Regions from separate parts of the Marinobacter sp. CP1 genome, predicted to be linked through region 3. Evidence: predicted binding sites of a transcription regulator. Region 3 holds the regulator's gene; each other region holds the start of a gene.
What was found. The regulator FliA, encoded in region 3, starts transcription of late flagellar genes. The targets are predictions, from matches to a motif close to CTAAAGTTTNNNNNNNNNNNGCCGNTAA.
Positions count from the first base shown of each region.

Region 1: ACP86_RS11130 (methyl-accepting chemotaxis protein) is a predicted target of FliA. The motif match lies at 4,382-4,409, and genes of this name have one in related genera.
Region 2: ACP86_RS17085 (flagellar protein MotY) is a predicted target of FliA. The motif match lies at 3,835-3,862, and genes of this name have one in related genera.
Region 4: ACP86_RS17560 (methyl-accepting chemotaxis protein) is a predicted target of FliA. The motif match lies at 4,179-4,206, and genes of this name have one in related genera.

Region 1 is NZ_CP011929.1:2,408,703-2,416,023, forward strand. Features, by position in the region: gene ACP86_RS11120 (YbcC family protein) at 1-688, opposite strand, end outside; gene ACP86_RS11125 (NADH-quinone oxidoreductase subunit L) at 688-2,262, opposite strand; gene ACP86_RS11130 (methyl-accepting chemotaxis protein) at 2,389-4,314, opposite strand; gene ACP86_RS11135 (hypothetical protein) at 4,588-5,202, shown strand; gene ACP86_RS11140 (hypothetical protein) at 5,199-5,450, opposite strand; gene ACP86_RS22865 (hypothetical protein) at 5,606-5,746, opposite strand; gene ACP86_RS11145 (sulfurtransferase TusA family protein) at 5,854-6,093, opposite strand; gene ACP86_RS23465 (hypothetical protein) at 6,086-6,211, opposite strand; gene ACP86_RS11150 (formate dehydrogenase subunit gamma) at 6,208-7,321, opposite strand, start outside.
Region 2 is NZ_CP011929.1:3,709,836-3,717,156, forward strand. Features, by position in the region: gene ACP86_RS17070 (methyl-accepting chemotaxis protein) at 1-1,914, shown strand, start outside; gene rnt (ribonuclease T) at 1,989-2,645, opposite strand; gene pyrC (dihydroorotase) at 2,690-3,721, opposite strand; gene ACP86_RS17085 (flagellar protein MotY) at 3,905-4,822, shown strand; gene ACP86_RS17090 (histone deacetylase family protein) at 4,829-5,755, opposite strand; gene ACP86_RS17095 (GNAT family N-acetyltransferase) at 5,964-7,321, shown strand, end outside.
Region 3 is NZ_CP011929.1:351,551-358,871, reverse strand. Features, by position in the region: gene flhF (flagellar biosynthesis protein FlhF) at 1-744, shown strand, start outside; gene ACP86_RS01655 (MinD/ParA family protein) at 813-1,625, shown strand; gene ACP86_RS01650 (RNA polymerase sigma factor FliA) at 1,657-2,400, shown strand; gene cheY (chemotaxis response regulator CheY) at 2,563-2,946, shown strand; gene ACP86_RS01640 (protein phosphatase CheZ) at 2,967-3,752, shown strand; partial or broken gene ACP86_RS01635 (chemotaxis protein CheW) at 3,769-5,918, shown strand; partial or broken gene cheB (chemotaxis-specific protein-glutamate methyltransferase CheB) at 5,984-7,147, shown strand; gene ACP86_RS01625 (flagellar motor protein) at 7,147-7,321, shown strand, end outside.
Region 4 is NZ_CP011929.1:3,813,350-3,820,670, reverse strand. Features, by position in the region: gene ACP86_RS17575 (valine--tRNA ligase) at 1-580, shown strand, start outside; gene ACP86_RS17570 (ketopantoate reductase family protein) at 586-1,479, shown strand; gene ACP86_RS17565 (cob(I)yrinic acid a,c-diamide adenosyltransferase) at 1,493-2,050, shown strand; gene ACP86_RS17560 (methyl-accepting chemotaxis protein) at 2,097-4,127, opposite strand; gene ACP86_RS17555 (hypothetical protein) at 4,248-5,135, opposite strand; gene ampD (1,6-anhydro-N-acetylmuramyl-L-alanine amidase AmpD) at 5,136-5,717, opposite strand; gene ACP86_RS17545 (DUF1631 domain-containing protein) at 5,832-7,321, opposite strand, start outside.

The DNA.
Region 1 (7,321 bases), 2.1 Mb from region 3:
GCAGGTCTTCCTCGTGGCCACTGAGTCGCGCTTGCCACCGCAAGTAAGCGGCCCAGGATGACCAGCCGTTGATATCCAGCAGGAGCGCATGGGCATAATCCGGCGCATAGTCCGGTTGTGATGCCAGGGCGTCGAGAGCATCGGTAATCAGTTTTTCATGCTGATCCGGTAACACCTGAAACTGCGAGGGCAGGGATGGTTCGCCCATAACAATGGCAATGCCGCGGTCAGCCCGGGTCATTTGCAGCCAGCTATGGTAAAGGTCCTGGGCATCCGCCTTGAAATCACCGGCATCCAGACGCTGGAAATAGTCGCCGCAGAACTGGCTTATCTGATGCACAACTTCATCCTGCCAGCCTACCTGGTGGGCGGTGTCGCGATTGCGATCTAGCTGGGCGCTCAGATTCTGCCAGTGTTCGGGCATGCTGGCGGTCTCCGCGGCCGCCGGGCCGTTGCCCTGTCCGGCAAGCGCGGCCTGATTCTGGCAGCAGGTGCCATTGAGTGCCGCCATGCGTGAAGCGACCCTGGTGAATGGCAGGTCCCGCATTTCCCAGAACGGATTCACGGCGATCATCTGATCCAATGGCCAGGAGGGCGCGATTCGCGCGCAGGCATCGGTGACGGCCGCCTGCCAATCTGGTGTATGGGTGGTTGCTTCGGTGGTGGGATTAAGGCTCGACGCTAACATTATGCGGACTCCCTGGAACCAGAGGTTGAAGAGACGCTGACCACGGCTCGCGGCCGAACGACATCAGGCAGTTTGGCAGGCCATATTTTCAGGGTCAGACGGGTGGACCACTCATCGAGGTAGCCCGCGGCGAACAGGAACCGATAAAGCCTGGCGCCTGCGGGTGAGAAACGGTGGTAGCGAATCTGGTAGTAGCCGCGTACCAGTATTGCGATAAGGGCAGCGACAAAAACCACTTCCAGCAGGCTTGCCTGGCTTTCCGGTGGCGCAAGCAGCAAACCGAAGAAGGTTTTCTGTAGCCAGTACAGTGCCCAGAAGGCAGCACCAATAACCAGGCCACGGGCAACGGTGAGAACGCCGCCGCCGGCTGACAGGAACTCTGAGAGCAGAATCGTCAGGGCGATGCCTGGCACAATCCATGAAAACATGTGCGCCGTGCCGGCCTCATTGGACAGGAAAACAGTCGGCAGCATGAACAGGCCCGCCAGGGCGGCAGCGGCCAGCCACTGTTTTGGCCCGGGCTCATTGACGGCAACCAGGCGTTTTTTCATCGACAACTCAACGGTATTGCCGGCGTTCAGGAAGGTGTGTGCCTTGTAAGCGGAATGCGCAACCAGATGCAGGAGCGCCAGCTCGTACAGCCCCAGAGCGCACTCAACCAGCATCCAGCCCATCTGGGAGCAGGTTGACCAGGCCAGCCTTACCTTGATGGAAATACGGGTCATCATAACAAGGCTGGCAAACACCGCCGTGGGGCCTGCCACGGCCAGCAAAAGCCACTGGGCTGCGCTTACTTCTGAAATAAGCGGTGCCATCAGAATCATCAGGAAACCGCCAAGGTTTACAACGCCGGCGTGAAGCAGGGCGGAAACCGGCGTGGGTGATTCCACCACCTGAATCAGCCAACCGTGGAAAGGCATCTGTGCGCATTTGAGCAAAGCAGCCACAGCCATCAAAACCGCAGCGATCTGGGCGCCGGCGGGCACCTCTGTTGCACCGGATACCTGGACCAGAATCCGATCAATAAAGGGCGTGTCGTACTGGACATAAAGCAGGAGGAACGCCAGTGCCAGGCAGAGCTCCGCAATTCGGGCAAAAATGAACTTTTTGTGCGCCGCCAGGGCGGCGCGCGGGCGATCAGGAAAGAACATCAGCAACTGGTGCAGGCTTACGCTGATGGCAATCCAGCTGACGAGGAACACCAGCAAATGATTGGTGATGGCGATCATGGCCACGCTGGCGAGGATCACCTGAAGCCAGATCATAAATCGGCGCTGGCCGGGATCCCCCGCAAGATACCTCTCCGAGAAGCGTCCCAGCACCATTCCCAGCAAAGTGATAAGCAGCAACATGATTGAGGCCAGAGGCGCGTGACTGAACCAGACGCCATCGACCGGCCACCACCAACTTCCGATTGCGGCGGCCAAAGCCGATACAAAGGCAAGCTTGAAGGTCAATGACCGTGCGAGAAGGTTGCTCTGGTTGGTTGCCAATCCGGTCGCGACTGCTCCGGCACCGAAAAGCAGCGGTACCAGCAGTGAGAACAAGGATTCGATCGCCTGAACATCGAACATGCGAGGGCCTCGGAATCAGGAGTATTTAATACGCGTAGTATCCGAGGCTTTTGCTGTGAACAAAAATATATATATCCGATCGATTCGTTCGTTATTTAAGAATGATTGCCGGGTATGGAAACTGGGTCAGGTCCTGTAAGAGTCCAATTGAGACTTCAGTTTTTCCGCTAGTTGCTTCAACGTTTCTGCCGCCTCATTGGTTGATGCGGCGTTCTCCTGGCTGCTACCAGCCATTTGCCGAATGTGCTCAAGGCGCTGGTTGATGTCCTCAGAAACCTGGCTCTGCTGCTCGGCGGCGCTTGCCATTTCAATGTTGGTGTCCCGAATGGTTCGAACGCCCTCGCGCAGTGCCTCGATCGCGTTGCCGGTTTCGCGGATCATGTCGTTGGTTTCAGTTGCTAGCTGACTGCCCACCTCAATAACGTCGGTAACACCGGCAACGCCTTCCTGCAGGTGATTGATCTGGTCCTGGATCTCTTTGATGGACTCCTGGGTCCGACGGGCCAGGTTTCTGACTTCGTCTGACACCACCGCAAAACCTCTGCCGTGTTCTCCGGCTCGCGCTGCCTCAATCGCTGCATTAAGCGCCAGGAGATTAGTCTGTTCCGAAATGTTTTCTATGACGGAAAGAATATTGCCGATGTTATCCGATGCAGCTCTCAGCGAAGCACTGGTTTGCACTGAGCTCTGGTTGTTGTCGAGCTGGCTCTGTATTTTCGCCGTGGTTTTGGCAATGAGCGATTGGCCACTTTCGGCCAGACCATCCGCCTCTTTGGCAATGTTTTCAGCCCTGGAGGCGCTTTCGGCAACAGTTTGAGCGGTTGCTGTCATCTCATTCATGGCGGTTGCAACCTGCTCGGTCTCCTCGGTTTGTTGCGAGACGACGGTGGCGGAGTCTGATGCTATGCCCCTTAGACTCGACGAGGCCTCAAGCAGGCTTTCCGAGGATCTTTTGGTTTCTGAAATTGTAGTTTGTAACCGGTCTAGCAAGCGATCGAAGCCTTGGGCCATGACGTCCAATTCGCTCTTGCCGGTTGCATTGAACCTCACCGTCAGGTCGCCTTCGCCGCTGGCAATGTCGTTGATGGCATCGATCATTTTTTGGAGAGGTCGAGCCACAACCAGTTGTGCCAGGGCACTCAGGCAGCCGATCAGCACCAGTCCGCCGATCAGAATTGCCATGACCGTCTTGATGGTCTGATTGCGAACCATGGCTGCCACTTCGTCTTCCGAGTAGCCGGTGATAATCTGGTACCCCCAGGCATCGAACGCAGTACGTGCAAGGTTCCAGTCTTCCGGCTCAGATTCCAGCAGGTTTTGCAGTGGATCGGACTCAATGGAGCTGGAGTGCATGCGCAGTCGATTCTTGTCGTCCACCAGGGCGAGAAATCCTCTTTCCAGCAGGCTGGATGAGGTGATGGCCGCTTCAAGTTCTTCAAGGTCCGCTGAATAGCCCACATACCAGATGCCGATAATCTGGTTTGAGGCGTTACGGATAGGGCTGTAAGCGGTGAGGTAGGGATTGCCGAGAATATCGACCTGTCCGAAGTAGGCTTCGCCCCGGCTAATGGCCTGCCCGGCCGCGCCCGCCATATTCAGTTTGGTGCCGATGGCACGGGATCCATCGTCTTTCTTTACGTTTGTGGAAACCCTGACAAAGTCCTGTCCATCCCTGACGAATAGAGTGGCTGTGCCGTCCATGATCCCGGTTATGCCATCCACCAGGTCAAAGTTGTTGTTGATCATGGTGTCGCCGAGAAACAGTGCCGGAACGGGTTTGCCTGCGACCGGTTCGGTTCCCTGGATCCTGGCGGCTCCGAGTTGCTGGCCGCGTTCAATGAGCAGATTCAGCGAATTCTTCACCCGTTTTGACATGAGCTCGTCGGTGATGGAGAGCATTCCGGTGATCTCCTCGACAAGATCACTCTGCCTTTCAGCGACATCTGCCGTGATCGTTTTCTGCGTGTTTAAAGCGATCACAACGCTTGCGAGTATTGCGATGACCAGCAGAACAGCGGCAATCGAGACGATGAACAGTTGTCTGATAGACATGCTGATTCCCCAGAATCTATAAGCTTTACGGACTATTGGAGCACGCAAATTACTGCGATCTTTTTTTATATCGGCCGGGATCGATGCTTCCTTAATCATTATTGCGTCATTCGTGAATCATTCCAGAGATTACGACGCATATGTGCTGCCAAAAGAGCGGAAATGTCGCTCGGCAGGCACAGGCCTGGCTGCGGATTTGTAAAACCTTCTTGCAATCACCATATTTCTGCGTCCACGAAATGATCCACCGATGGGGCTCGAGCCTATCGTTCAATGGCCATTGCTGGACGACCCGTGCAAGAAGTGAAAACCGGAAAAGACCGAGGCAAAGAATTGGATTGTGAAAAAAAAGGCGCCTTCCTGGCTAGAAGGAAAAAGCATTCGACCCTGACCGCTGGGGTTTATTACCCGAAACCCGAAGCCATTGCGGCCGACTACTGGGGTGTCTTTGTTGATAATACGCCCTACATACTATTGGTGCCTGACGAAGATCGCAGTGCTCGCGAAAAGGCCGAGCGGCTGGCTGAATCAGCTAACTTCCGAACGTTGCTTGAAGCAACCCTGACAGCCTGTGAGCGGATTGAGGCGAAACCTGTTGATGGCCGCGCTGTGGATTGGGCCGAAAAGCTCACCGTGATCAGCGCCAGTCGCTCCGGAGACGTTGAGACGGGAACAAGAGAAATCGGCGAGATCAGGGCAATCCTGATGCCCGGTTGTCATCAGGCCGTGGCAGACACCCTGTGCATCGACGATACGCTGGCGACTGTGATCGATTCGAAATTTCCGCGAGTTTCGAATTTTGACGATCTTCCAGAACTTTCGGATCGAGACGTGAAAATGTCGCTGGGTAACCTGGAAGCCCGCAAGCATCCACGAGGTGGTCACTAGGGGCAGGTGCTCGCCGGGATTTCCGGAGTTTCCTGGAGGGGAATTGCGCAATCTTCCGGCAATGCGTCGGTCAGCTGCATCAGCAGATCTGTTGTGTGGCTCATCTGCTCGCTGAGTTGACTGTAATCAGTGCTCTGCTGATTCTCTGACTGCTGAGCGGCAAGCTGGTACTGCTTTTCGAGGATCAGGTCCTGCAGGAATCTTATTTGCCGGGCAGTCAGAATTACCGGTCGACTGTTGTCGCTCATTGTTTGGCCTTTTAGTCTGTATTAAATAGAAATGAGGGTAGGCTTACGGTGGTTTGCTTGCTATGGATCTGACGTTCCCGTGTTACATCAATGATCACGCTATTCCAGCATATGTCTCCGTTTTCACGCTGTTTGGGAGTGCCGGTACCACTCAGTCATTTCACAACACCGGATGCTGACTTGATCCGCCACTCGTGCCTCCAGAAGGTCATGGTTTCCGCAGCACCAGGAATCGACCGGGCCAGTCCCTCGACATTTTCAGGCATCATCATTTCCCACAGTGGGTCTGAACTCATCGGAATTCCAATTATTAGGAGTCCTAATTTAAGATAGGGGGTTGGCGCCTGATTTTCCAAGAGGGCGTGGTGAAGTGTAGGAAAAGATTGACGATTTCGATGCCGTTTTATGCCAGGGAAATGCGGTAACGAGTGACGCCAGCTTCTTCTTCTCTGGTCCATTCAATCCGGTGGCCGGTGATATCACAGAGGGCCTGAAGGTCCTTTCGGCCGGTGGGGTCATCTGCCAGGAAATCGACCAGTGTTCCGCCGGGCAGGTCTTTGGTCCGTTTTTTGAAGCGCAGGATGGGGAGAGGACATACCAGACCGACGGCGTCGATCTGGTATACCTCGGACTGATCAGTCAAGGCGAACGCTCTCTGCGCTGGTTTGTTCCGCCGACGACCAGCCAAATTGGTTCAGCACCATTGGTGCAGCCGTGGCAATGAGCAGGGCCGCGATAAAAGCCGAAATCATTACCTTCACGACGAACCTCCTTTGCCTTGTTTGGCTTCAACCTCAGCGACCCACAGGTCGTGGTGTTGACGAGCCCATTCGAGATCAACCTGGCCGTTACCCATAGCGTCGAAGGCACCTTCCATGCCGACCGAGCCGATGTAGATGTGGGCAATGATGGCCAGCATCATCACGAACGCCACGATAGAGTGCCAGATGTTGGCATACTGCATCTCTTCGTGCGGCGTCAGCACTGTCGGCAAATCCGTTCCCAAAACAGTGTTCACGACGCCAAACGTCTTGGCAAACATTGGAATTTCAAACGGAAACAACAATGACAGGCCCGACAACGAGACTGAAAAACCCAGCAACATCACGGTCCAGAAAACAATTTTCTGACCGGCGTTGAACTTCCTCGCTGACGGATGGGCGTTGGTGAAGATGCCGCCGCCCACTTTGAGCCACTGCCAATCGAGCTTGTTGGGGATGTTGTGCGCCACCCACATGAAGAAGGTCATCACCAGCCCCAACATAAAGGCCCACGCAATGTTGTTGTGAAGCCATTTGGAGCCGGCAGCCAGAGTGGCAAAGGCCTCGGGCCCCATAACTGGCATGAGGAAACTGCGACCCATCAAGGTGATTAACCCCGTTATAGCTAATGCGACAAACGAGCCCGCCAACAGCCAGTGACCAAATCGTTCGATGGCTTTGAATCGTTCAACCGTGGTGCCCGCAGGGCCGCCTTTGATTTTGATTCTTCCGCGCACAAAATAGAACACTGCCAGTAGCGCAATGATAGCCAGGATTGCACTGCCACCGTAAGTGATGACCGGCCCCTCTCGTAACTTGTACCAGGGTATGCCTCCGTCCTGGATCAGGACGTCAGCGGCAGGCCCCCGGGCCTGGGTACTGGGGTCAATCTTGTTGTATCGAATGGCACGATAGATGTCGGAATCCGAGCGCCCTCCCAGGGTGCCGAGTCGACCACTGATCGGTGCCGCATTGGCAGGATTACCCAGGTTTTCCGAGCGAAAAGACTCGTCAATTTCCAACTGTTTTTGACGAGCCAGGATGTCTTCCAGGGTTTGAGCACCCCCGGTAGACGTGCGATCAACCGCGGGGGCCTCTTGCGCCCAGACA
Region 2 (7,321 bases), 1.4 Mb from region 3:
CCACCCTTGCAGCAAAATGGTGGTGCTAACGGACGTTCAGCCTCGGACTTCGTTGCATCCCTCAGCAAAAACAGCCTGGCTCTGCAGATGGGTTACATCGTGGACAACCCGAATCCTGTGGGGCAGAAAGACGAATTGGTATCGGCTGACGTCCATATCGCGCAGTTTTATAACACTCTTCACAAACAGTGGCACACCTCGTTCAAGGAGTTTCAGGAGGCGTTCGGCTACTACGATATTTATCTGATTGATGCCGATACAGGCCATGTTATCTATTCCGTAGCCAAAGAGGTGGATTTTGCTACCTCCCTGAAAGACGGTCCCTACGCGGATTCTGGCCTGGCGGCAGCTTATCGTCAGGCGATGTCTGACGGACAGGATACTGCGCCGACTTTTGTTGATTTTACTCGGTATGTACCGTCCTACGGTGCGCCCGCCGGATTTGTGGCAACCCCCATATATTCCGAAAAAGATGAGCGGCTGGCCGTGCTGGCCTTCCAGTTCCCCATCGACAGCCTGAACAACATCATGATGGAACGAGATGGCATGGGCGAAACCGGGGATGCCTATCTGGTGGGGCCGGATAACCTGATGCGGTCAGACTCCTACCTGGATCCGGAAAACCGCAGTGTTGTCGCTTCCTTTGCCGACCCGGAGAATGGACGCATTAGTTCGACATCGGTGGATGAGGCCCTGGCCGGAAATTCCGGTGAAGGCGTGGTTACGTCCTACCGTGGCGAGCCAGTGTTTTCCGCCCACAGGCCAGTTACCGTAGGCGGGCTGAACTGGGCGCTGGTGGCGGAGATCAGCGAAGACGAGGCCCTGGCGCCGGTGCGTGAAATGTGGACGCTGGCGGCGATAGCCATTGCTATTGTGCTCTTGGCCGTGGCGGCCGTCGCGGTCTGGACCGCAGTGCGGATCATGAAACCCCTCGGCAAAGACCCGTCCGAATTGCAGGCACTGGCGGAACAGGTAGCTGCAGGTAACCTGGTCATTGATTCGTCCGACAGTGACAAGGCCACGGGCGTATACGGCTCCATGCTCAAGATGGTGTCAGACCTGAAAGAAGTGATCTTCAAGGTTGAAGAAGCGTCCCAGCGCCAGGCCAGTGCATCTGAACAGTTGTCCGGTACCACCTCGCAGACTCTGGACAGTGTGAATCAGCAGGCAGAGCAGACTGAGCAGGTGGCGTCGGCCATTGAAGAAATGTCCTCTGCCATCAGCGAGGTGTCCCAGAATACCTCGGAATCGGCAGCCGCCGCCCGGCGCACTGATGAGGCGGTCAGCCGCAGCGCCACCGAGGTGGAATCCTCCGCTGAGGACACCCGTGCTATGGCCAGGGAACTGGAGGAAGCAGAAGCCGGCATAGAGGACTTGCGAAAGAATATGGAATCCATCACCAGGGTTCTGGATTCGATAAAGTCCATCGCCGACCAGACTAACTTGCTGGCTTTGAATGCCGCTATTGAAGCGGCCCGGGCCGGTGAACAGGGCAGGGGCTTCGCGGTGGTCGCGGATGAGGTGCGCAGCCTGGCCCAGAACAGCCAGAAGGCGACCGAGGAGATCAGTAGTTCCATCGAAACTCTGGTTAATTCTTCGGAGCGTGCTTCAAAGGTGGTTACCCGCTGCAGCACCCAGGCCAGAGGTATTTCTGAGCGGGCAGGAACCGTAGTGTTGCAGCTTCGCGAGGCAGTGGAAGAGGTTGCCCGGATGTCCGGTATGGCGGAGCAGATTGCTACGGCTTCCGAAGAGCAATCAGCCACGGCCGAAGAAGTAACGCGCAACGTATCCACAATTGCTGAAAAGTCCTTGGAGACCAAACAGGCCATGGTCCAGATCTCCGAAGCCAGTGGTGACTTGGCGGAGTTGTCTCATCAGCTCAGGGATTCTCTGTCCCGCTTTAAAGTCAGCTGAGTATGAGGCGTGCCTTCAACACTTAGGCCTGGCACACAGAAAAAAACCCGCTGCGGCGGGTTTTTTTATGGCGGTTATTCGGTCTCTTCGGGGATCACCGGAGGCGGAAAGCCGCCCAGTTCTTTCCAGCGATTCACAATGCCACAGAACAGGTCTGCGGTTTTTTCCGCGTCATAGGCGGCGGAATGGGCTTCCTTGTTGCTGAACGGAATGCCCGCGAGTTTGCAGGCCTGGGCCAGAACCGTGTGGCCATAGGCCAGGCCGGCCAGCGTGGCGGTATCGAAGGTTGAGAAAGGATGGAACGGGTTACGACGGATGTCGGCCCGCAGCGCGGCTGCAAAGATGAAGTTATGGTCAAAGGTGGCATTGTGGCCCACCAGGACGGCTCGCTTGCAATCGTGGTTCTTCACCGCCTTGCGAATGGGGCTGAAGATCTCGCTGAGTCCTTCCCGCTCGGGTACCGCTTCTCGCTCCGGATTCCACGGATCAATACCCGTGAAATCAAGCGCGGACTGCTCCAGATTCGCGCCTTCGAAAGGATCGATCTGCTGAACGTGGGTTTCAGCGCGCCGCACCCAGCCATCGTCGTCCATGGTCAGTATCACTGCCGCCACTTCCAGCAGGGCGTCCCGCTCGGGATTGAAGCCAGCGGTTTCCACGTCGACTACAACAGGCAGAAACCCGCGAAAGCGGCGGGACATGGGATGCGGTGGTTTGTTTTCGTCAGTCACTCAAGCTCCGGTCTTGGCCGTGTGTGAGAAGGAATAAGTCAGGTTTACGCCAGTTTCCAGTGAACGGTTTCACCAGCCTTGAGGGGCACGATGGTTCCGTCAGCCAGCGGCAGCTCTGCCGGCATGGTCCAGGGGTCACGAATCAGGGTGATGGTATCGGTATTCCGCGGTAGGCCATAGAAATCCGGCCCGTTGAAACTGGCGAATGCTTCAAGTTTATCCAGGATGCCAAGCTCTTCGAAAATGTCCGCATACAGACCGATTGCGCCGTAGGCCGAGTAACAGCCAGCGCAACCGCAGGCTGCCTCTTTGCGATCCTTTGAATGGGGGGCGGAATCCGTGCCCAGGAAAAAGCGTTTGTCGCCGCTGGCCACCGCGTCCCTGAGCGCCTGTTGATGGCGGTTACGCTTCAGGATTGGCAGGCAATAGAGATGCGGTCGAATGCCGCCTACCAGCATGTGGTTGCGGTTGTACATCAGGTGCTGGGGCGTCAGAGTCGCACCGAGGTTGTCACCGGCGTGCTGCCGGACAAATTCTGCGGAATCGGCCGTGGTGATATGTTCCAGTACAACCTTCAGGTTCGGGAAAGCCTCGAGAGTGGGTGCCAGGACACGCTCCAGAAATACCTTTTCCCGGTCAAAAATGTCGATATCGGCATCGGTTACCTCGCCGTGTACCAGCAGCAGCATGCCACAATTGGCCATGGCTTCCAGAACCGGGTAGATGTTGCGGATATCCTTCACGCCGGAGTCGGAATTGGTCGTTGCTCCGGCGGGGTAAAGCTTGGCAGCCACAACGCCGGCAGCCCTGGCATCCCGGATGGTCTGCGCCGTCATGCTCTCGGTCAGATACAGCGTCATCAACGGCTCGAACTCGGTGCCATTGGCAGCCGCCAGAATGCGTTCCCGGTAGGCTGTGGCATCGGCTGCGGTGGTAACTGGCGGTACCAGGTTAGGCATGATGATGGCGCGAGCGAAGCAGGCGGCCGTAGCCGGTACCACGTCGTTGAGAATGTCGCCGTCCCGTACGTGAAGGTGCCAGTCGTCGGGGCGTGTGAGCGTGAGCTTGTCTGTCATGGCGTTTGTCCGAAATACCTTTGGCGGGGCGAGCTTGTGCCCGGTTCTCTGGGAGCCGAAAAAATTTGGCGAATTATACCAGAAGGCGCGGGTGATTGTTTTCCGGTTGGTGGCTAAAGAACTTCCGGCTCAGGCCGTTAAACAGTCTGACTCTGCTAACTCCGGACACTGATGGCTAGCTCTATGGGATTTCGCCCCGGACAACTCCTGAATACTCTGCTGGTTGCCACGTTGCCCGTGGTGCTTCTGCCGGCAACCGCGCAGGCTGCCAGCTATGGCGCCGGAATCGAGAACAGCCAGTGGTATCTCGCCGAGTCGGTATTTGAATGCCGGCTGGTGCACGAAGTTCCCGGCTACGGTCGGGCGGTGTTCAATCATCGCGCCGGTGAAAGTCTCAGCTTTTTCCTGGAGTCTGATTCCGCATTGATGCGACCAGGGCGCGGCAGCCTTGTGGTCGAGGCACCGGCCTGGCGTCCGGGTGTGGCGCCGAAGCCCCTGGGAACGGTCAATGTCTCGGATGATCGCCGTCAGGTCTCGCTGGATACCCGTCAGGCGTTCGTGGTCGCCCATGGACTTCTGGACGGGATGCGCCCGACGGTAACCAGGGAATCGTGGTTTGATGGCCGCCCGGTGCGGGTTCAGGTCTCCAACATTAACTTCGCCGGCGAGTACCAGCGTTATCAGCGCTGTACGTCCAATCTACTGCCGGTAAACTTTGATCAGATCCAGCGCTCGAGGGTGCCCTTTGCCAGCGGCAGCACGCAATTATCCGATGCCGACAGGCAACTACTGGATAACATCGTGGCCTATGTGAACGCAGATTCCACGGTTGAGCGGATTTTCGTGGATGGTCATAGTGACAGTATTGGAAGCCGGATCGACAACCGTGCGCTTTCCGAAGATCGCGCCAATGTGGTGGCCGACTACCTCAAGGCGAGCGGTATTGATGAAAACATGATTACCGTTCGGGCTCACGGCGACCAGTACCCGGTATCCAACCGGCCCGCCGATAACCGGCGCACCAATATCCGCCTGCAACGGGCCGGTGACCGCCCGGAACTGCAGCAGGCTAACGGTTATGGCGGCGAACCCAGGGGCTGATTGGCGTCAGTAAACCGAATCCAGTACTTCCAGGTGGGCATTGACGCTTTCCGCCAGGGCCCGCAGATGGTACCCGCCCTCCAGGGTTGAAATGATCCGGTCATTGCTGTGCTCACTGGCGACACTCACAATCATTTCTGTTAGCCAGCGATAATCTTCCGTATCCAGATTCAGTTCTGCCATCGGATCCAGCCGGTGGGCATCAAAACCCGCCGAAATCAGGATCAACTGCGGTTTGAATTCATTCAGGCGCTTCAGCCATCCCGCCTCCACCTGCTTCCGGTACTCTTCAGACGAACAGTTTGCCTCAATCGGAATATTCACGATGTTGTCGGCCTGCCGGTGCACGTGGGAGTGCGGATAGAAGGGATGCTGGAAGCTTGAGCACATCAGGATACGCTCGTCGCCACTGACAATGTCTACGGTGCCATTGCCCTGGTGCACGTCAAAATCGATGATCGCGACCCGCTCCAAATGATGAAAGGTGAGGGCGCGCATGGCGGCCAGGGCAACGTTGTTGTAAAAACAGAACCCCATGGATTTCGCCCGCTCGGCATGGTGCCCGGGCGGCCGGGCACACACAAACGCGTTAGTAACCTGGCTGCTCATGACCATATCCACGGCCTGGATATTGGCACCAGCTGCCAGACGAGCGGCTCGAAGGGTGTCGGGCATCATGGCCGTGTCCGGGTCGGTAAACACGCGGCCGCGGGTCGGTTGCATCAGGTCCAGTTGATGGAGATATTTTTCCGGATGCACCATCAGAAGCTGATCACGGGTGATTTCTTCCGGCCGCACCCAGTCCAGCTTCTGGTCCAGGCCAGTATCAGCAAGGTAGCTGATGATGGCCGCCAGCCGCTCAGGGCTTTCCGGATGTTCCGGCCCCATGTTGTGTTTCATGAAGTCATCGTGGGAAAAGAATGCCGTGGTCATACGTCTCGGACTGCCTTCGATATGCTTATATTTTCTTCAAGCTTATCAGGGAAAACTGCACGATGCCGTGTTTCTTTGGTCTTATAACGGCGATAGTCATTTCACATCGGGGTATCAAGGCCTAAGATAAGAGTTACACTCATAAGTAACCTGTTTTATTACATTTATTTCCCAACGGTCTGCCGGCCGCATACAAAGGAGAGTCAGCTTGAGCACCCGGTATCTGGAGAGCCTGTTTAATCCCGCGTCCATTGCGGTGATCGGTGCGTCGGAGCGGGCAGACAACCTTGGCGGTATGGTGTTGCGGAACCTGATGGGGGGCGGTTATCCCGGCCGGTTACTGGTGGTTAACCAGAACGATTACGACAACGTGCACGGGGTGCCCTGCGTCAAGAAAGTCTCGAAAATGGAATTTTCCCCGGACCTGGCAATCATCTGTACGCCGCCGGATACCGTGGCCAAGACCATCAAGCGGCTGGGGGAGGCCGGGGTGCGCACCGCGATCGTTATGACCGGTGGCATGTCACGTACTCACAGTAAAACCGGCCAGCCCCTGATGTATTCCGTTCGTGAAGCGGCCCGGGAGACCGGAATCCGGGTTCTGGGCCCCAACACCATTGGCCTGATGGTCCCGGCACGCAGCCTGAACGCTACCTACGCCCATATGGGCGCCATCCCTGGCCGGGTTGCCTTCGTTGGCCAGTCCGGCACCATCGCCAGTTCGGTCATCGACTGGGCATTCGCCCGTGGTGTGGGGTTTTCCTACTTCCTGACCCTGGGCGATGGCATGGATATCGATCACGACGACCTGATCGACTACCTGGCGCAGGATACACAGACACGTGCGATTCTCCTGCACATCGAAAACATTCCCAATGCCCGCCGCTTCATGTCGGCGGTGCGGGTGGCGTCCCGCACCAAGCCGGTGATTGCGGTGAAGTCCGGTCGGGTGCCGGAGTCGGAGTGGTTTCCCCACGACCTCCCTGATGGCCTGAAACGCAGCGATCCGATTTACGACGCCATGCTTCAGAGGGCAGGTGTGCTCCGGGTGGATGGCCTTGGCCAGATGTTTGATGCGCTCGAGACATTGACGCGGATGCGTCCCTTGCGCCGCGAAACCCTGGCGATCATGGCCAATGGGGTCGGCCCCGGGGTGTTGGCCGTGGACCGGTTGGCGGATCTTGGTGGTGAACTGGCAGAGCTGTCGAAATCCAGCATTGAGAACCTGGCCGAGCTGCTGCCACCTTACTGGACCCGCAAAAACCCCATTGACCTTAACTACGATGCCTCGCCGGAACTTTACGGCCAGGCCATCAAGATCCTGGCAAAGGATCCGGAAGTGGCAAACGTTCTGGTGATGTATGCCCCGAGTCTGACGGAGGACAGCCTCCAGATTGCGGACGCGGTTGTGCAGGCGTCCAAGGGCACACGTCTGAATGTGTTCACCTGCTGGCTCGGCCAGAGTACGGTCATGGATGCTCGGGAAGAGTTTTACCGGGCCGGGCTGCCGTCGTTCTTCAATCCCGAAAAAGCCGTGATGGCATTCATGCAGCATGTTCGTCACCA
Region 3 (7,321 bases):
ATTTCCCGTCGTCACAAGGCGGGGCGCCTGGAAGACGGTTGGAAGCAGTCCCTGAAAATGCTGTGTACCGGGGTTCGGACCTCCCGAATGGAGTGGCTGGATGAGGGCGGCGCCTATGCGTTGGTGGGTCCGACAGGGTCCGGGAAAACCACCACCATCGGAAAACTCGCCGCTCGTTACGTGCTCAAGCATGGCTCCGATTCCGTGGCCCTGGTTACCACGGATCGCTATCGGGTGGCGGCGCACGAGCAGTTATTCGTGTTCGGTCGGATCCTGAATGTGCCGGTTCGGGTCGTGGATGAAAGTCACAGTCTGGACGATATTCTGGACGAACTGTCAGACCGTCATCTGGTGCTGATTGATACCGCCGGACTGACCAGTGCGGACAAAGGCTACCAGGAACAGCTGGCCGAACTGGCTCGCAGCCATCACAATATCAAAACCCATCTGGTGGTCTCGGCAACCAGTCAGCCTCGCATCATGAAATCCGTGTGGCATTGCTATAAGATGGCAAATCTTGCGGGCTGTGTGATGACCAAAATCGACGAGGCCCTGACGCTGGGCGAGTCTCTCGGGTTTGTGATGGAAACCGGTCTGCCGGTAGCCTATTACACAGACGGCCAGAAGATTCCTGAAGACCTGCACCACGCAGAAGCCGTTCCGCTGGTGCGGTTGGCCGTGGATCGGCTGAAAACACTCCAGCAACAGCAAGCGGTCGCAGAGGGCCTGAAAGAGCACGCCTGAGACCGGACAGATTGACAGCAGGCGTCGGAGACAAAGCCGGCGAAACGTGGCGAGAGACCAAAAACAGTATGAGCAGAGCACATCCGGTACAGGTGATTGCAGTTTCCGGCGGAAAGGGTGGTGTCGGCAAGAGTAACGTGTCGGTGAACCTCGGAATCGCCCTGGCGCAGAAAGGCCGGAGAGTGGTGCTGCTCGACGCCGATCTGGGGCTCGCCAATATCGACGTCTTGCTGGGCATCACTGCCAATCGCAACCTCCAGGATGTTCTGGCGGGCGACTGTGATCTGAAGGACGTTCTGGTGAATGGTCCCGGTGGCATCAAGATTGTCCCCGCCTCTTCCGGTACCCAACGAATGACCCAGCTCAGCCCCATGGAACATGCCGGGCTGATTAATGCGTTCAGCGAACTGGGTGATCAGATCGATGTCCTGATCGTTGATACCGCCGCCGGTATTTCCGAGTCAGTGGTCAGTTTTCTGAGAGCGTCGCAGGAGCTGCTGCTGGTTGTCTGCGACGAGCCGACCTCGATCACCGATGCCTATGCCCTGATCAAGCTGATGAACCGTGATTATGGAACCAACCGCTTCCGTATTCTTGCCAATCAGGTCCGGAATGAGCAGGAAGGCCGGCATCTGTTTGAAAAACTGACCCGGGTCACCGAGCGCTTCCTCGATGTGGCACTACAATACGTAGGAATAGTCCCCTACGATGAGGCCGTGAAGAAAGCGGTTCAGCGGCAGCGTGCGGTGCTGGACGCCTATCCCAGGGCGAAAGCTTCACTGGCCATCAAGGCGCTGGCGGACAAGGTAGATAGCTGGCCGTTGCCGTCCTCTCCCCGCGGGCATCTGGAATTTTTTGTGGAGCGGCTCGTCGAAGTCTGAATCGGATCCAGTCAAACAAAAAACCGGATACATGACATTGGCGAAAAACCTCGGAATCTATAACCAGTCAAGTGCGCAGAAGCCGGCTCAGCTCATTGAGCAGCACGCGCCGCTGGTCAAGAAAATTGCCCTTCACCTGATGGCTCGCCTGCCGGCGTCCGTCCAGCTTGAAGACCTGATGCAGGCCGGCATGATTGGTCTGCTCGAGGCCGCCCAGCGTTACAGCTCCACCAAAGGTGCTACCTTCGAGACTTACGCCGGTATCCGTATTCGCGGCGCCATGGTGGACGAAATCCGCAAGGGTGACTGGGTGCCACGTTCTGTTCATCGCAACGCCCGTCGCATTTCCCAGGCCATCAAAGCCGTTGAAGATCGACTTGGCCGCGAAGCCCACGATCAGGAAGTGGCCGAAGAGCTGGGCATGGGGCTGCCCGAATACCACTCCTACCTTTCCGATTCCAACAGCGGTCGACTTTTTAGCCTCGACGAGCTCAATGAATCCGGAGAGCTGCCGATAGAACAGACAGAGACGCAGGATAATCCCCTTGAGGGTTTGTCCTCCGATGCCTTCCGGCGGAGCCTCGCTGAGGCGATTGAAGACCTGCCGGAGCGGGAAAAGCTGGTGTTGAGCCTTTACTACCAGGAAGAACTGAACCTCAAGGAGATTGGCGCGGTGCTCGGCGTCAGTGAGAGCAGGGTAAGCCAGATTCACAGCCAGGCAGCCCTGCGCCTTCGGGGGCGGCTCTCGGATTGGCGTCAGGAATCGGACAACTGACCGCGTTCAGTCTGTGTCGCCAACGAGGTGGTCTGTAGTTTTTGGTAACCGATGCTTTACAACCGAAGCAAAGGTCCGACAATAAGCGGTTAAAACAGCGGCCTGCTAGACTTTGAACGCAAAGGTCAAACGAATTCCGGGTGTTACTAACTGGAGGTCCCATTGGACAAAAACATGAAAATCCTCATTGTGGACGACTTCTCCACAATGCGACGGATCATCAAGAACCTGCTGCGTGATCTTGGCTTCACCAACACCGATGAAGCTGACGACGGCAACACGGCACTGCCAATGCTCAAAAGCGGCAAATACGATTTTCTGGTGACCGACTGGAACATGCCTGGCATGTCAGGCTTCGACCTGCTCAAGGCCGTTCGGGCGGACGAGAATCTGAAAACCCTGCCGGTATTGATGGTAACTGCTGAGGCCAAGCGCGACCAGATCGTTGCCGCTGCCCAGGCAGGCGTAAACGGGTATGTGGTCAAGCCGTTCACCGCTGCCGTGCTCAAGGAAAAGATTGAGAAAATCTTTGAAAGAATCCAGTAACCAGAGGTCGGATGGCTCTCATGAGCGATAGCAAAAAGAACCATCGGGGCCTTGAACCGGAGGTGACGGAAAAGCTCCAGCGGCAGGCAGCGGAACTGGCCGAGAGTGTTGATGCGGGTGATTATGCCAAAGCCATGACCCTGATCAATGAACTCAGCGAGGTCAGGGATCAGAGTCTGTACCGTGAGGTAGGGCGGCTGACGCGGAGCCTGCACGAAGCAATCCGGAACTTCCAGATTGATCCCCGTAACGCCGAGCAGCAGGAAGCACTGTCAAAGATGACTGATGCCTCTGATCGTCTCGAATACGTTGTGCAGATGACCGGTGAAGCAGCCAACCGGACCATGGACCTGGTTGAGGAAACCATGCCGGTGGCCAATGCCCTCAGAGACGAGGCCGCCGCGTTGCGTGATGAGTGGCAGCGCCTGCGTCGCCGGGAAATGCAGCCGGCTGAGTTTCGCGAGCTGTACGGCCGGATTGATCGTTTTTTTGTCAGCATGGCAACCGATGCCGACACCATGTACAGCAACCTGTCGGAAATCCTGCTGGCTCAGGACTATCAGGATCTGACAGGTCAGGTCATCCAGAAGGTCACCGCCCTGGTGAAAGAGGTTGAGGAGCAGATGCTCAGCCTGGTGGTGATGGCCAGTCATGTGGACCAGCTCACGGGCACGGTGCACCAGATTGAAGAAAAAGAAGAGTCTGCAGAGAAGGGCGTCGGGCCCCAGATCAAGGCCGATGAGCGTGAAGATGTAGTTTCGGGGCAGGACGACGTAGACGACCTGTTGTCCAGTCTCGGTTTCTGAATAATGAGGGTAACGCATGGCGTTTGATGCTGATGAAGAGATTTTGCAGGACTTCCTGGTAGAAGCCGGCGAGATCCTCGAAAAGCTGTCAGAGCAGTTGGTAGATCTTGAGCGACATCCTGACGACAGTGATCTGCTCAACGCCATCTTCCGTGGTTTCCATACCGTGAAAGGCGGAGCCGGCTTCCTTCAGCTTGAAGCGCTGGTGAACTGCTGCCATTCCGCGGAAAACGTTTTCGACATCTTGCGTAATCACAAGCGCAAGGTGGATTCCGAACTGATGGACGTGGTTCTAGAAGCACTCGACTACGTCAATGCCATGTTTGAGCAGGTCCGCAATCATGAGGAGCTGACGCCGGCTCCGGACGAACTGATTGCCCGTCTGGATGCCCTGGCCCAGCCTGAAGGCGAGGGGGCACCGCCCGCTGCCGCTCAACCTGAGCAGGAAGAGAGCGAACCGGCAGAAGACGGTGGCGACATCACCGACGACGAGTTCGAACAGCTTCTGGACGCACTGCAGGACGAGAAATCAGCGGAGGTTTCCTCGGCTTCGAGCGCCGGATCGGCCGGCGGTGACCAGGAAAGTTCTGGAGACGACGAAATAACCGACGACGAATTCGAAGCGCTACTGGACCAACTGCACGGAAAAGGTCAGTTTGCCGGTGCGCCAGCTGGCGAGGAAGAGGCTTCTGGTAAAGAAGAAAAGCCGGCTGCCAAGGCCGGATCTGCTGGCGGCGATGACCTGATCACCGACGACGAATTCGAGAAACTGCTGGACGATCTTCACGGCAAGGGCGGAAGCCCGACCGCGGGCGGAGAGCCTTCAGCCTCGAAAGAGCCTGCAGCTCCAAAACAGCCCTCAGCGCCGAAACAGCCTGCATCTTCAAAAGAACCAGCTTCAGCGAAAGCAAACGCGTCAAAACCCGAAAAGTCGAAGCCGGCCGAGAAGCCGGAGGCCAAAGGCGCTGCCGCACCGGCGATGCCTGCTCGCGAGAATGCCCCGGCCGCGGAAACGACGGTTCGTGTCGACACCAAGCGGCTCGATGACATCATGAATATGGTGGGTGAGCTGGTGCTGGTGCGTAACCGCTTGCAGCGTCTGGGTGCTGAAAGTGAAGACGAACACATGCACAAGGCGGTATCCAACCTGGATGTGGTTACGACTGATCTCCAGTCCGCCGTCATGCAGACCCGCATGCAGCCGATCAAAAAGGTGTTCGGCAGGTTCCCCCGCGTTGTGCGCGATCTCGCCAGAAACCTCAAGAAAGAGGTGAACCTGGTGATGCATGGCGAGGAAACCGATCTCGACAAGAACCTGGTTGAAGCGCTGTCTGATCCGCTGGTTCACCTGGTGCGGAATTCGGTGGACCACGGGATCGAGGCTCCGGAAGTCCGCGAGAAGGCCGGGAAGCCACGCCAGGGCACGGTTACCCTCTCTGCCGAGCAGGAGGGAGACCATATTCTGCTGTTTATCGAGGATGACGGCGCGGGCATGGATCCGGAAGTCCTGCGCCGCAAAGCAGTCGAAAAGGGTATCTACGACCAGGACGCCGCGGACCGGCTGACCAATTCGGAGTGTTACAACCTTATTTTTGCCGCCGGATTCTCCACCAAGGAGCAGATTTCGGATGTGTCCGGACGTGGCGTCGGCATGGATGTGGTGAAAACCAAGATTGGCCAGCTCAATGGCCAGTTGAGCATCGAATCCGAGCTGGGCAAGGGCTCTCGCATTGTCATCAAGGTTCCGCTGACGCTCGCCATCATGCCCACCCTGATGATCATGCTGGGCGATCAATCCTTTGCGTTGCCGCTGGTCAACGTGGTCGAGATTTTCCATCTGGACCTGACCAAGACCAACATCGTCGATGGGCGCGAGTGCATTGTGGTTCGGGATAAAGTCTTCCCGCTATTCCATATCAAGCGCTGGCTGGTTCGTGGCGGTGCTGGCCAGGAGGTGCCCGATAACGCCCATGTTGTCATTGTGGCCATGGGTCCAAGCAGGTCGGGTTCGTGGTCGACCAGCTGGTTGGTCAGGAAGAAGTGGTTATCAAGCCCCTTGGGCGAGCGCTCCAGGGTACGCCAGGCATGGCCGGTGCCACTATTACCGGCGATGGCCGGATTGCACTCATTATTGATGTGCCAAGCCTGTTGCAACATTACGGTTGAGCCGGGCCTTCCGGCGCTTTTTGCCAGAGAAGGCCGAAGAACGATGGATTGGGTAGGAGAAGTGGATGACAGTTTCTGTCCTGGTCGTTGACGATTCAGGGTTTTTTCGCAAGCGGCTGACGGAAATCCTGACCAGCTCCGGCCAGATCAAAGTGGTAGGTGCTGCGACCAATGGTCGGGAAGGCGTTGAGCTGGCCGAGAAACTGCGTCCCGACGTGATTACCATGGATTATGAGATGCCCGTGATGGATGGCATCTCTGCCGTGCGCGAAATCATGCGCAAACATCCGATACCGGTGCTCATGTTCTCATCGCTCACCTATGAGGGCGCCCGGGTCACACTGGATGCGCTCGAGGCCGGCGCCGTTGATTTTCTGCCCAAGAATTTCGAAGAAATTGCCCGGGACAACAGTCAGCTTCAGAAAATCTTGATTGAGCGGATTCTGGATGTAGCCCGCAGTCGTCCCGGCAACCGTTCTCCTGCGCCTTCCCGCGCGGAACCTTCAGCTCCGGCCTCCCGGGCGCCGGAGCCTGCAGGGCGCCCGCGTCCGGAACCAGCACCGCGTCAGCGTCCTGACACCCGGGCTCCGGCAGCGTCGGCAGGTTCTCCGGGCGAAACCGAGGCCCCCAGGCGCCATGGCCGCCGTGGGCCGGCCAAGCATTACGCCGTTGTTGGCATTGGTACTTCAACCGGCGGCCCGGTTGCCCTGTAGCGGGTACTGACGGTGTTGCCCGCGACCTTCCCGGCACCGATTGTTCTGGTGCAGCATATGCCGGCGAGTTTTACGCCTGCCTTCGCCGAACGCCTTAACAAGCTCTGCCGGATTGAAGTCCGGCAGGCTGAGGATGGTGAAGTGTTGCGGCCCGGCCTGGCTTTGCTGGCGCCCGGCGGCAAACAGATGATGGTCGAGAATCGGGGCGGACAGCCCAGGATCCGTATTCTGCCCGGAGACGAGCGGCTCAATTACAAACCCTGCGTGGACGTTACCTTCGGTTCTCTTGCCCGCAGCTTTCCGGGCAAGACGCTGGGCGTCATTCTTACCGGGATGGGCTCGGACGGCAAAGAAGGCTGTCGGATGATGAAGCAGAGCGGTTCCGATATATGGTCCCAGGATGAAAAATCGTCTGTGATCTACGGCATGCCGATGGCCGTCGCCAAGGCAGGGCTGACGGATGATGTATTGTCCCTGGACGAGATCGGGCCACGCCTCGCGGAAGGTGTGTGCTGATGGATATCCTGAGCCTGCTCGGGGTCATACTGGCCTTTGCCGCAATTCTTGGCGGTAACCTGCTGGAAGGCGGAGCGGTTGGCTCACTGTTTAATGGGCCGGCGGCCATCATCGTCATCGGTGGCACTCTGGCCGCGACTATCCTGCAGACCTCGTGGCCCATGCTGAAGCGGG
Region 4 (7,321 bases), 1.3 Mb from region 3:
CGAGGAAATCTGGCAGCGGATCGCGCCCCTGGCCGGCAAGACTGGCGACAGCATCATGCTGCAGGCCTACCCGCAACCGGATGCCACCAAGCAGGATTCAGCGGTTACCGCTGATATTGAATGGCTCAAGGGGGTGATCGTTGCCGTGCGGAACATCCGGGGCGAAATGAACATCTCGCCGGCGAAGAAGATCCCGGTATTGCTGCGTGGCAAAGACGCCGAGGATCAGCGCCGCATGAATGACAATCGCCAGTTCCTGAGCTCCCTGGCCAAGCTGGAGAGCCTGGACTGGTTTGAGAGTGACAAAGCCCCCATGTCTGCCACCCAACTGGTGGGAGACATGGAAGTACTGGTTCCCATGGCCGGCCTGATTGACAAGGAAGCCGAACTCAAGCGTCTGGACAAGGAGCTGGAACGCCTGCAGAAAGAGATCGGTCGCCTGGAGGGTAAACTGGGTAACGAGAAGTTCACGGCCAAGGCTCCGGCCGAGGTGGTCGAGAAGGAACAGGAAAAACTCCGGGACGCCCAAAGCAGCCAGGCCCGCCTGAGCCAGCAAAGGGCCGATATCGAGGCCATGTAACCGGCATGATCGGTATTCTCGGTGCAGGCTCTCTGGGAAGGCTCTGGGGCGCAATGCTACCCAACGGTTGCGTTGCCTTCGTCGCCAAACCGGGCGAGCCCACCGACTCAAGCGTCGATTACCGTTTCCGGCCCTTTGAGGGGCCGGAATCCTCCATACAGATTCCCTTCCTCACGACCGGCGACACGCCGGACCTGATGCTGGTGACAACCAAGGCCGGTGATACCCTGAGCGCTGTAGCAGGCGTGATCGACCAATTACCCGTTGATATCCCCATCCTGCTTTTCCAGAACGGACTGGGCAGCCAGCAAGCTGTCGCCGAGCGGTGGCCGGAGCGCCCGATCCTGGCCGCAACCACCACCGAGGGCGCAAATCGACCTGAACCGGGGCTTCTCGTCCATGCCGGTACCGGCGATACCTGGGTGGGTCCGCTGACGGAGCAGGCCAGATTCTCGGTGGACCGCGCGGTCGCCATGCTGGAAGACTCCGGCCTGGCCATCCATCGGGAGCCGGCCATCCTTCAGCGACTCTGGCAGAAACTGATCGTCAATGCGGGCATCAATCCCTACACCGCCATCCTGAACTGCCCCAATGGCGACATCCTGTCTGCAGGGCTATATCAGAACACCATCGACGAGCTTTGCCGGGAACTATCAGAGCTGATGAGCGCCGCCGCCCAGATCACGGAAACACCGGATTCCCTGCGCCAACGCATTGAACAGGTCGCTCAAAACACCGCGGGTAACACATCGTCCATGCGTGCCGATGTTCTCCGCAAACGCCAAACCGAGATAGACTTTATCAACGGGTATCTGGCAAAACTAGGAAAAGAACTCGGTATCGACACGCCGGTGAACCAAATGCTGACCGAACGGGTACAACAACTGTCGTCACATTAACAGGAGCAGACTGATGGGCAACCGCCTTTCCAAGATTTACACCCGTACCGGAGACGATGGCTCCACGGGCCTGGCCGATGGCAACCGGATTGCCAAGAATGCCCAGCGAGTTGAAGCCATGGGCACCGCTGATGAACTCAACTGCCATATCGGGTTGCTAATCGAAACCCTGGACAGCGACGACGAACTGGTGGAGAGCCTGCGCCGCATTCAGCACCATCTGTTTGACCTGGGGGGCGAATTTGCCATCCCCGGCAGCCGTGTGATTGGTGACGAACACATCGAATGGCTGGAGGGCACCCTGGACCGGCACAACGAAGGCCTGCCACCGCTGAAGAATTTTGTCCTGCCCGGAGGCAGTCCCGGCGCCGCCCAATGTCACCTTGCCCGGGCGGTCTGCCGTCGTGCAGAGCGGGTTGTCGTCGCCCTCGGCCATGAGGACTCTATCAACACCGCTTCCCGACACTACCTGAACCGTCTATCGGATCTGTTGTTTGTCATCGCCCGCGTACTGGCCCGGCGCGAGGGTGGCGAAGAGATTCTCTGGGAACAAAAAAAATCCGGCCTCTAAGGGCCGGATTTTTTATGCGCCTGATCGCGCGCAAAGGTCGCACCGATCAGACCTTGAAGGCTTCCACCAGACGCTGAAGCGACGCTGTCAGTTGCGACATTTCTCTGGAAGAACCCAGGGTTTCTTCAGCATTGGCGGCGGTTTTCTGGCCCAGCTCGCCAATCTGCTCAACGTTCGAGTTCACGTTTTTCGCGACGGCAGACTGCTCTTCGGCGGCCTGGGCGATCTGGTGACTCATATCCACGATCACGGAGATGCCCTTGGCGATTCTATCCAGGGCCTCTGTCACCTCTCCGGACTTCTGCACCGTTGCCTCGGTCACGTCCCGGCTGTTGGTCATGGCCGACACCGCGTCTTTGACGCCGCTCTGGAGCCGGGAAATCATGCCTTCGATTTCTTCCGTCGATTTGTGCGTGCGCTGTGACAGCGAGCGAACCTCATCGGCAACCACCGCGAAACCACGCCCCTGCTCCCCGGCCCGGGCCGCCTCGATCGCGGCGTTCAGGGCGAGCAGGTTGGTCTGCTCGGCGATGGCCTTGATCTCGACCAGCACCTGACTGATGTTGTCACTGTCCTTGCTGACCCGGTTGATCACTTCCACCGCGCCTGAGATTTCACCCGCCAGCTTGTTGATGGTTTCAACCGTGTCGGCCACCACGCCCCGGCCGGTTTCTGTGTCCTGTTCGGCATTGCTCGCGCTGTCCGCAACCCGGTGCGCGCTTTCGGTGACTTCATGAACCGCCTCAACCATCTGGTTCATGGCTTCATTGATCTGGCCGCTTTCTTCCATCTGACGCGCAACCGCTTCGCTATTGGCCGCAGCGGTGTCATTGACCCGGGTGGCCTGCTGGTCTACGTCCGCCGTCGTCCGGCTGACAGAGCGGATCAGCTCGGCAATCCGGTCGGTCATGTTATTGAATTCCGTCGTCAACTCGCCCAGCTCATCGCGGTTGCGCAAACTGATGTGCGTGGTCATGTCGCCGGCGGCAACGTTCCGTGCGGCTTCGCTGAAGCGGTTGATGGCGGTACGTACGGACATGAAGAAGCCGATGTAGAGATAGACAACCACAAGCAGCACGGCGATCAGGGCAACCACAATCAGGCGACGCTGGTTGATCTCACTCTCGAGCCGTGCGCGCAGGTTCGAGTCGACCACGCTGAAGGCAGCCGTCTTGACGTCGTCGTAGTGGGCCAACTGCCCGGACATCAGATCGTCGTATTCGGTCCAGGGCATTTCCAGACGCATGGGCGTTATCACGTTCAGATCCAGATGATCCCGAACCACCATCAAACTCTCGTCAACCCGTTGAATGGCGTTGCCTGCCTGATTGGCGAGGGCCGGCGATGCTTCAGAAGCAAGAGCCAAAGCCGGTGAAAGCAAGGAGGTGCGATTGGTCAACTGGTCATAGATTTCGTTCAGGGTTTCGCTCAGGGCGTAACCTACCTGCCCCTCGACCAGTGCGAAGATTCCGTAGGATTTTGCCCGACCGATCACGGTGCGTGCAGCCGGGAGAGAGTCCTGGACCAGGCCCAGAATCAACTGGTTTTCTCTTGAGGCCCCCTGCCCCAAACCAGAGATTTCAATGGTGGCCGAAAGCAGCGCCTGTGCCTTCTGGACGAATTCCTGATAATACTTGAACTGAGGATCGAAGCTGCCCTGGTAATTGTCATCGGCCCGCAATGCTTCCCACTCCTGGCGAAGGCCTTCAACCTGATCGGCCCAGGAGCCAGTCGTATCAAACGAGCGCTCTTCTGCGGTCAGAGCCGCCAGCAGGCTGTCAATCTCAGTGGCCGCTTCTTCGGAAACTGCGGTAATGGCACTCTCATCCTTGATGATCGCCGGTGAGCGATAGTCTCGATAATCCATCGCCGCATCCACCAGCCGATCCACTTGCTGGAGTTGCTCCAGCCCCTCGACACCCCGGGTCATGGTCTGAACCGAGCGATTCAGCTCGGAAATGGCAAGCCAGGACAGCCCGCCAATTGGTAAAAGGAACAGAATGCTGATGAGACTGAACTTGTAGACCATCGGCAGCCGGTTCATCAGGGCAATGGCAGGATTAATGAGTTGCTTCACAGGGACCCTCGTGCTGGCAAATAACCACTGAACGTTAATTCTTTTCTTCTATTGTCGCCTAAAGTCTTAAAAACTTAAGCTTTATTTGTTGTTAAACTGCAATGTTTTATAAAATCCGGGCTAAACGACGCCGGAAATAACCAGCAGGGCGAGTATGCATATCCATACCAGCATGCTTCTGTTCAGCAGATCCCTTACCGCTCGCAGACTCCTTCCCCCAAACGCTGTCCACTCATCCGGGTGAATCCGGGAAAACCTCGCTGGATCCAGTGCATACCCGGTTAACGACCCGTTGGCCGAAATCATGAGTACCTCGCCCGCTTTTTTGGAGATTCCGGTCAGAGTCTGGCGAGTTTCACGCAGCCAGCCGGCCAGATCTCCGGCAATTCCGAACGTTAACGACAAAAGCCTGGCAGGAATCCAGCCGGCAAGGTCGGACATTTTTGCAAACCTGGGCCTGGCCGGCGCCTGCGGCCATTGCTCGGCGAGCGCTACCAGCCCACGCGCCAGGACCGCGAGACCGATACCGCCAACCACATACCAGAAAGCCACCAGAAAAAAGCGCTGGAACACCGAAACCATCAGTGCCTTGGACAGGGAGAGGTGCATGGCCTCGGGAGACACTGCGGCTCCCCGTTCATCGGCCGGAAGAAGGTCTTTCACATGATGCCAGGCCGACTGCATGTCTCCCCGATGCCACGCCTCCGCATAGGCCCGCAGTACCTGTCGCCAGCCCGGCGTTCCCATAAGGACGACCAGCACCAGGAACTCCAGCGGGTAAGCCGCCATTCTCCAGCCAGAAGACACCAGCAGGTATTCCGCAAGCCCCAGTATCAGGGCCGGCAACAGGACCAGTGCCAGCCCGGTTGCTATCCCCGATTCATGGCCCGCCCTGACCCGGCTGCCGTAGCGGAACCAACGGCGCCAGACCTCATCGCCAGACAGCATGTCCAGGGAATCCAGACGCCTACGTACCATGTAGGCCAGAAGAAACACAACAAATACCATTCAGACGTTCCTCCCCGATCCTCGGACTATTTCCAGGGCTGACCGGAAATACCGCCAGTCAAAAGCCGGGCCGGGATCGCTCTTCCTGCCGGGCGCAATGTCGCAGTGCCCGGTAATCCGATTGGCCGTGATATCCGGCCAGGCCGTCATAATCAGGTCCGCCACTTTCGCCAGCATGCGATATTGCTCGGTGGTGTAAGGGGTGTCGTCGGTCCCTTCCAGCTCAATCCCGATGGAAAAATCATTGCATTCCTCCTGCCCTTCAAAACACGATCGGCCGGCATGCCAGGCCCGATCAAGCAGGCTGACAAACTGCACCAGCGCGCCATCGCGGCGAATCAGCAGGTGCGCAGACACCTGGACGCCCTCGATAGTCTTGAAGTAGGGGTGCGCAGAATGGTCGAGTTGGTTGCAGAAGAAGTCTTCTATTTCGCGGCCACCAAACTGGCCCGGAGGCAGGCTGATATTGTGGACGACCAGAAGAGAGATGCCCGCTCCATCCGGACGAGGCCCGAAATTCGGCGAAGGGGTCCAGCGGGCGAAGGAAATCCGCCCGGTTTCGCGAAGCGAATTTCCATCGATACCGGAGGCGGTAGGGCGTTCGGAAAAAACGTCTGAATCGGGCAAAGTAATTCCAAAAGTTTCAGAGCATTACAGCCTCTGATTGAATCACAAAGTTGCCACGGTTGCTACGAATCAGTCCTTGCGGCTGCTGCGCAGGTTGTCGATGATCGACTCCAGTGCCCGGTCGAAGATCAGACCATCATCCAGCATGCTGATTTTCCCGGATTCCATGTCGGCGGCCAGTTCCTGACGCAGATACTCTGCCACCTTCGCGCCACTGCGATTCACAAAGATATATTTGCCAGTAGCCTTGATAAAGGCCGCAAGCTTACAGCGCACCCGGGTTTCGTCGCGGGTAAGTTCAATCCAGGAACCCACACGCAGGCTTTCGGCCTTTGACAGCCACTCTGGAGATACTGAAGCAGTCTGCGTTTCAGCGTCCGCCTGGGAGGCAGCCTCGCTGACCACAGAAACAGGCACTTCAGGCTCGGCCGGCGCGGGCGTTGCTTTGACAGCGTCTTCGGCTGCCGGCTCAGGGGGCTCGACGGGCTGCTCAGCAGCGGGTTCCGGAACGAGCAGATCCTCTGGTTCCGAAGGTGATTCCGGCCTGGACGGAGCCGTCACCAATCGCTGGAAAACGTCCACATGGGCAAGTTCAAGGTCGCGAATGGCCGCATCGGTGGCAAACGGGTCCCAGGAAATATCCTGCAGTGCCTTGCGAAGGTCGTCCACAATGGCCGGTATTGCCCTCAGCAGATCTGACCTGGTGGTATCAGTGACCGGGCGCGGATCCACACTCCAGACCAACTGCTCGGTCAGGTTCCGGGCGTGCTGCCACCGGTCGCTTTCCTCGCCCTCCCGGAGGACAACCCATTGCAGGTACCGGGTCCAGGCTTCGCTCAGGAGGCCGGCAACCGGTTCGGGTACGTCCCGCTGCTCTGTCAGCTCCTTAACCAGGCCTTCCGCCGCCTGGGACGCCCGCTCCTGTCGAGCCCGCCCTTCTTCAGCATCCCGAAGACGTTGCTCGACGAGCTCACGACGTCGGCGATCGAGATCCATGAAGTGGCTGAAATCTTTCAACAACTCCTCAAACAGAGAGACGTTGGTAGTGAACTCTGTCAGAACCCGATCTACCACCGATTCGATTTTGTCCCGAAGCGGGTCTCTTTGCCCGGCCTTCTTCTCGGTCCAGCCAATGGCCGAAAGTGCCAGCTCGTTAAGCAGTTTTCGAACCGGGTGACCGCCCCGGTTGAAAAAGTTCTTGTCACTAAGCGCCACTTTCAGCACCGGAATCTGCAGGCGCCCGATCAATGCTTTCATCACCGGATGCAGTTGGCGATCTTCCAGAATAAAGTCGAACAGCATGGAAACCAGATTGATCACGTCACTGTCGACCTGCCCAACGCTCAGGCTATTGCCATCGCCGGAACGCAGGATGGGTTGAAGCTGCTCGTTCAGAGGTACAACGGTACCTTCACCCCATTGCCTGCTGCTCGACTGCGCTTCAGTCAAACGGGCCATGAGCCTGTCGGTATCAATGTAGCTTTCGCCGACCGGGGATCCGCCAGTGACAGCATTGGACTCACCGCGATGCAACAGCGCGCTGAGCTCCGAGAAAGTAG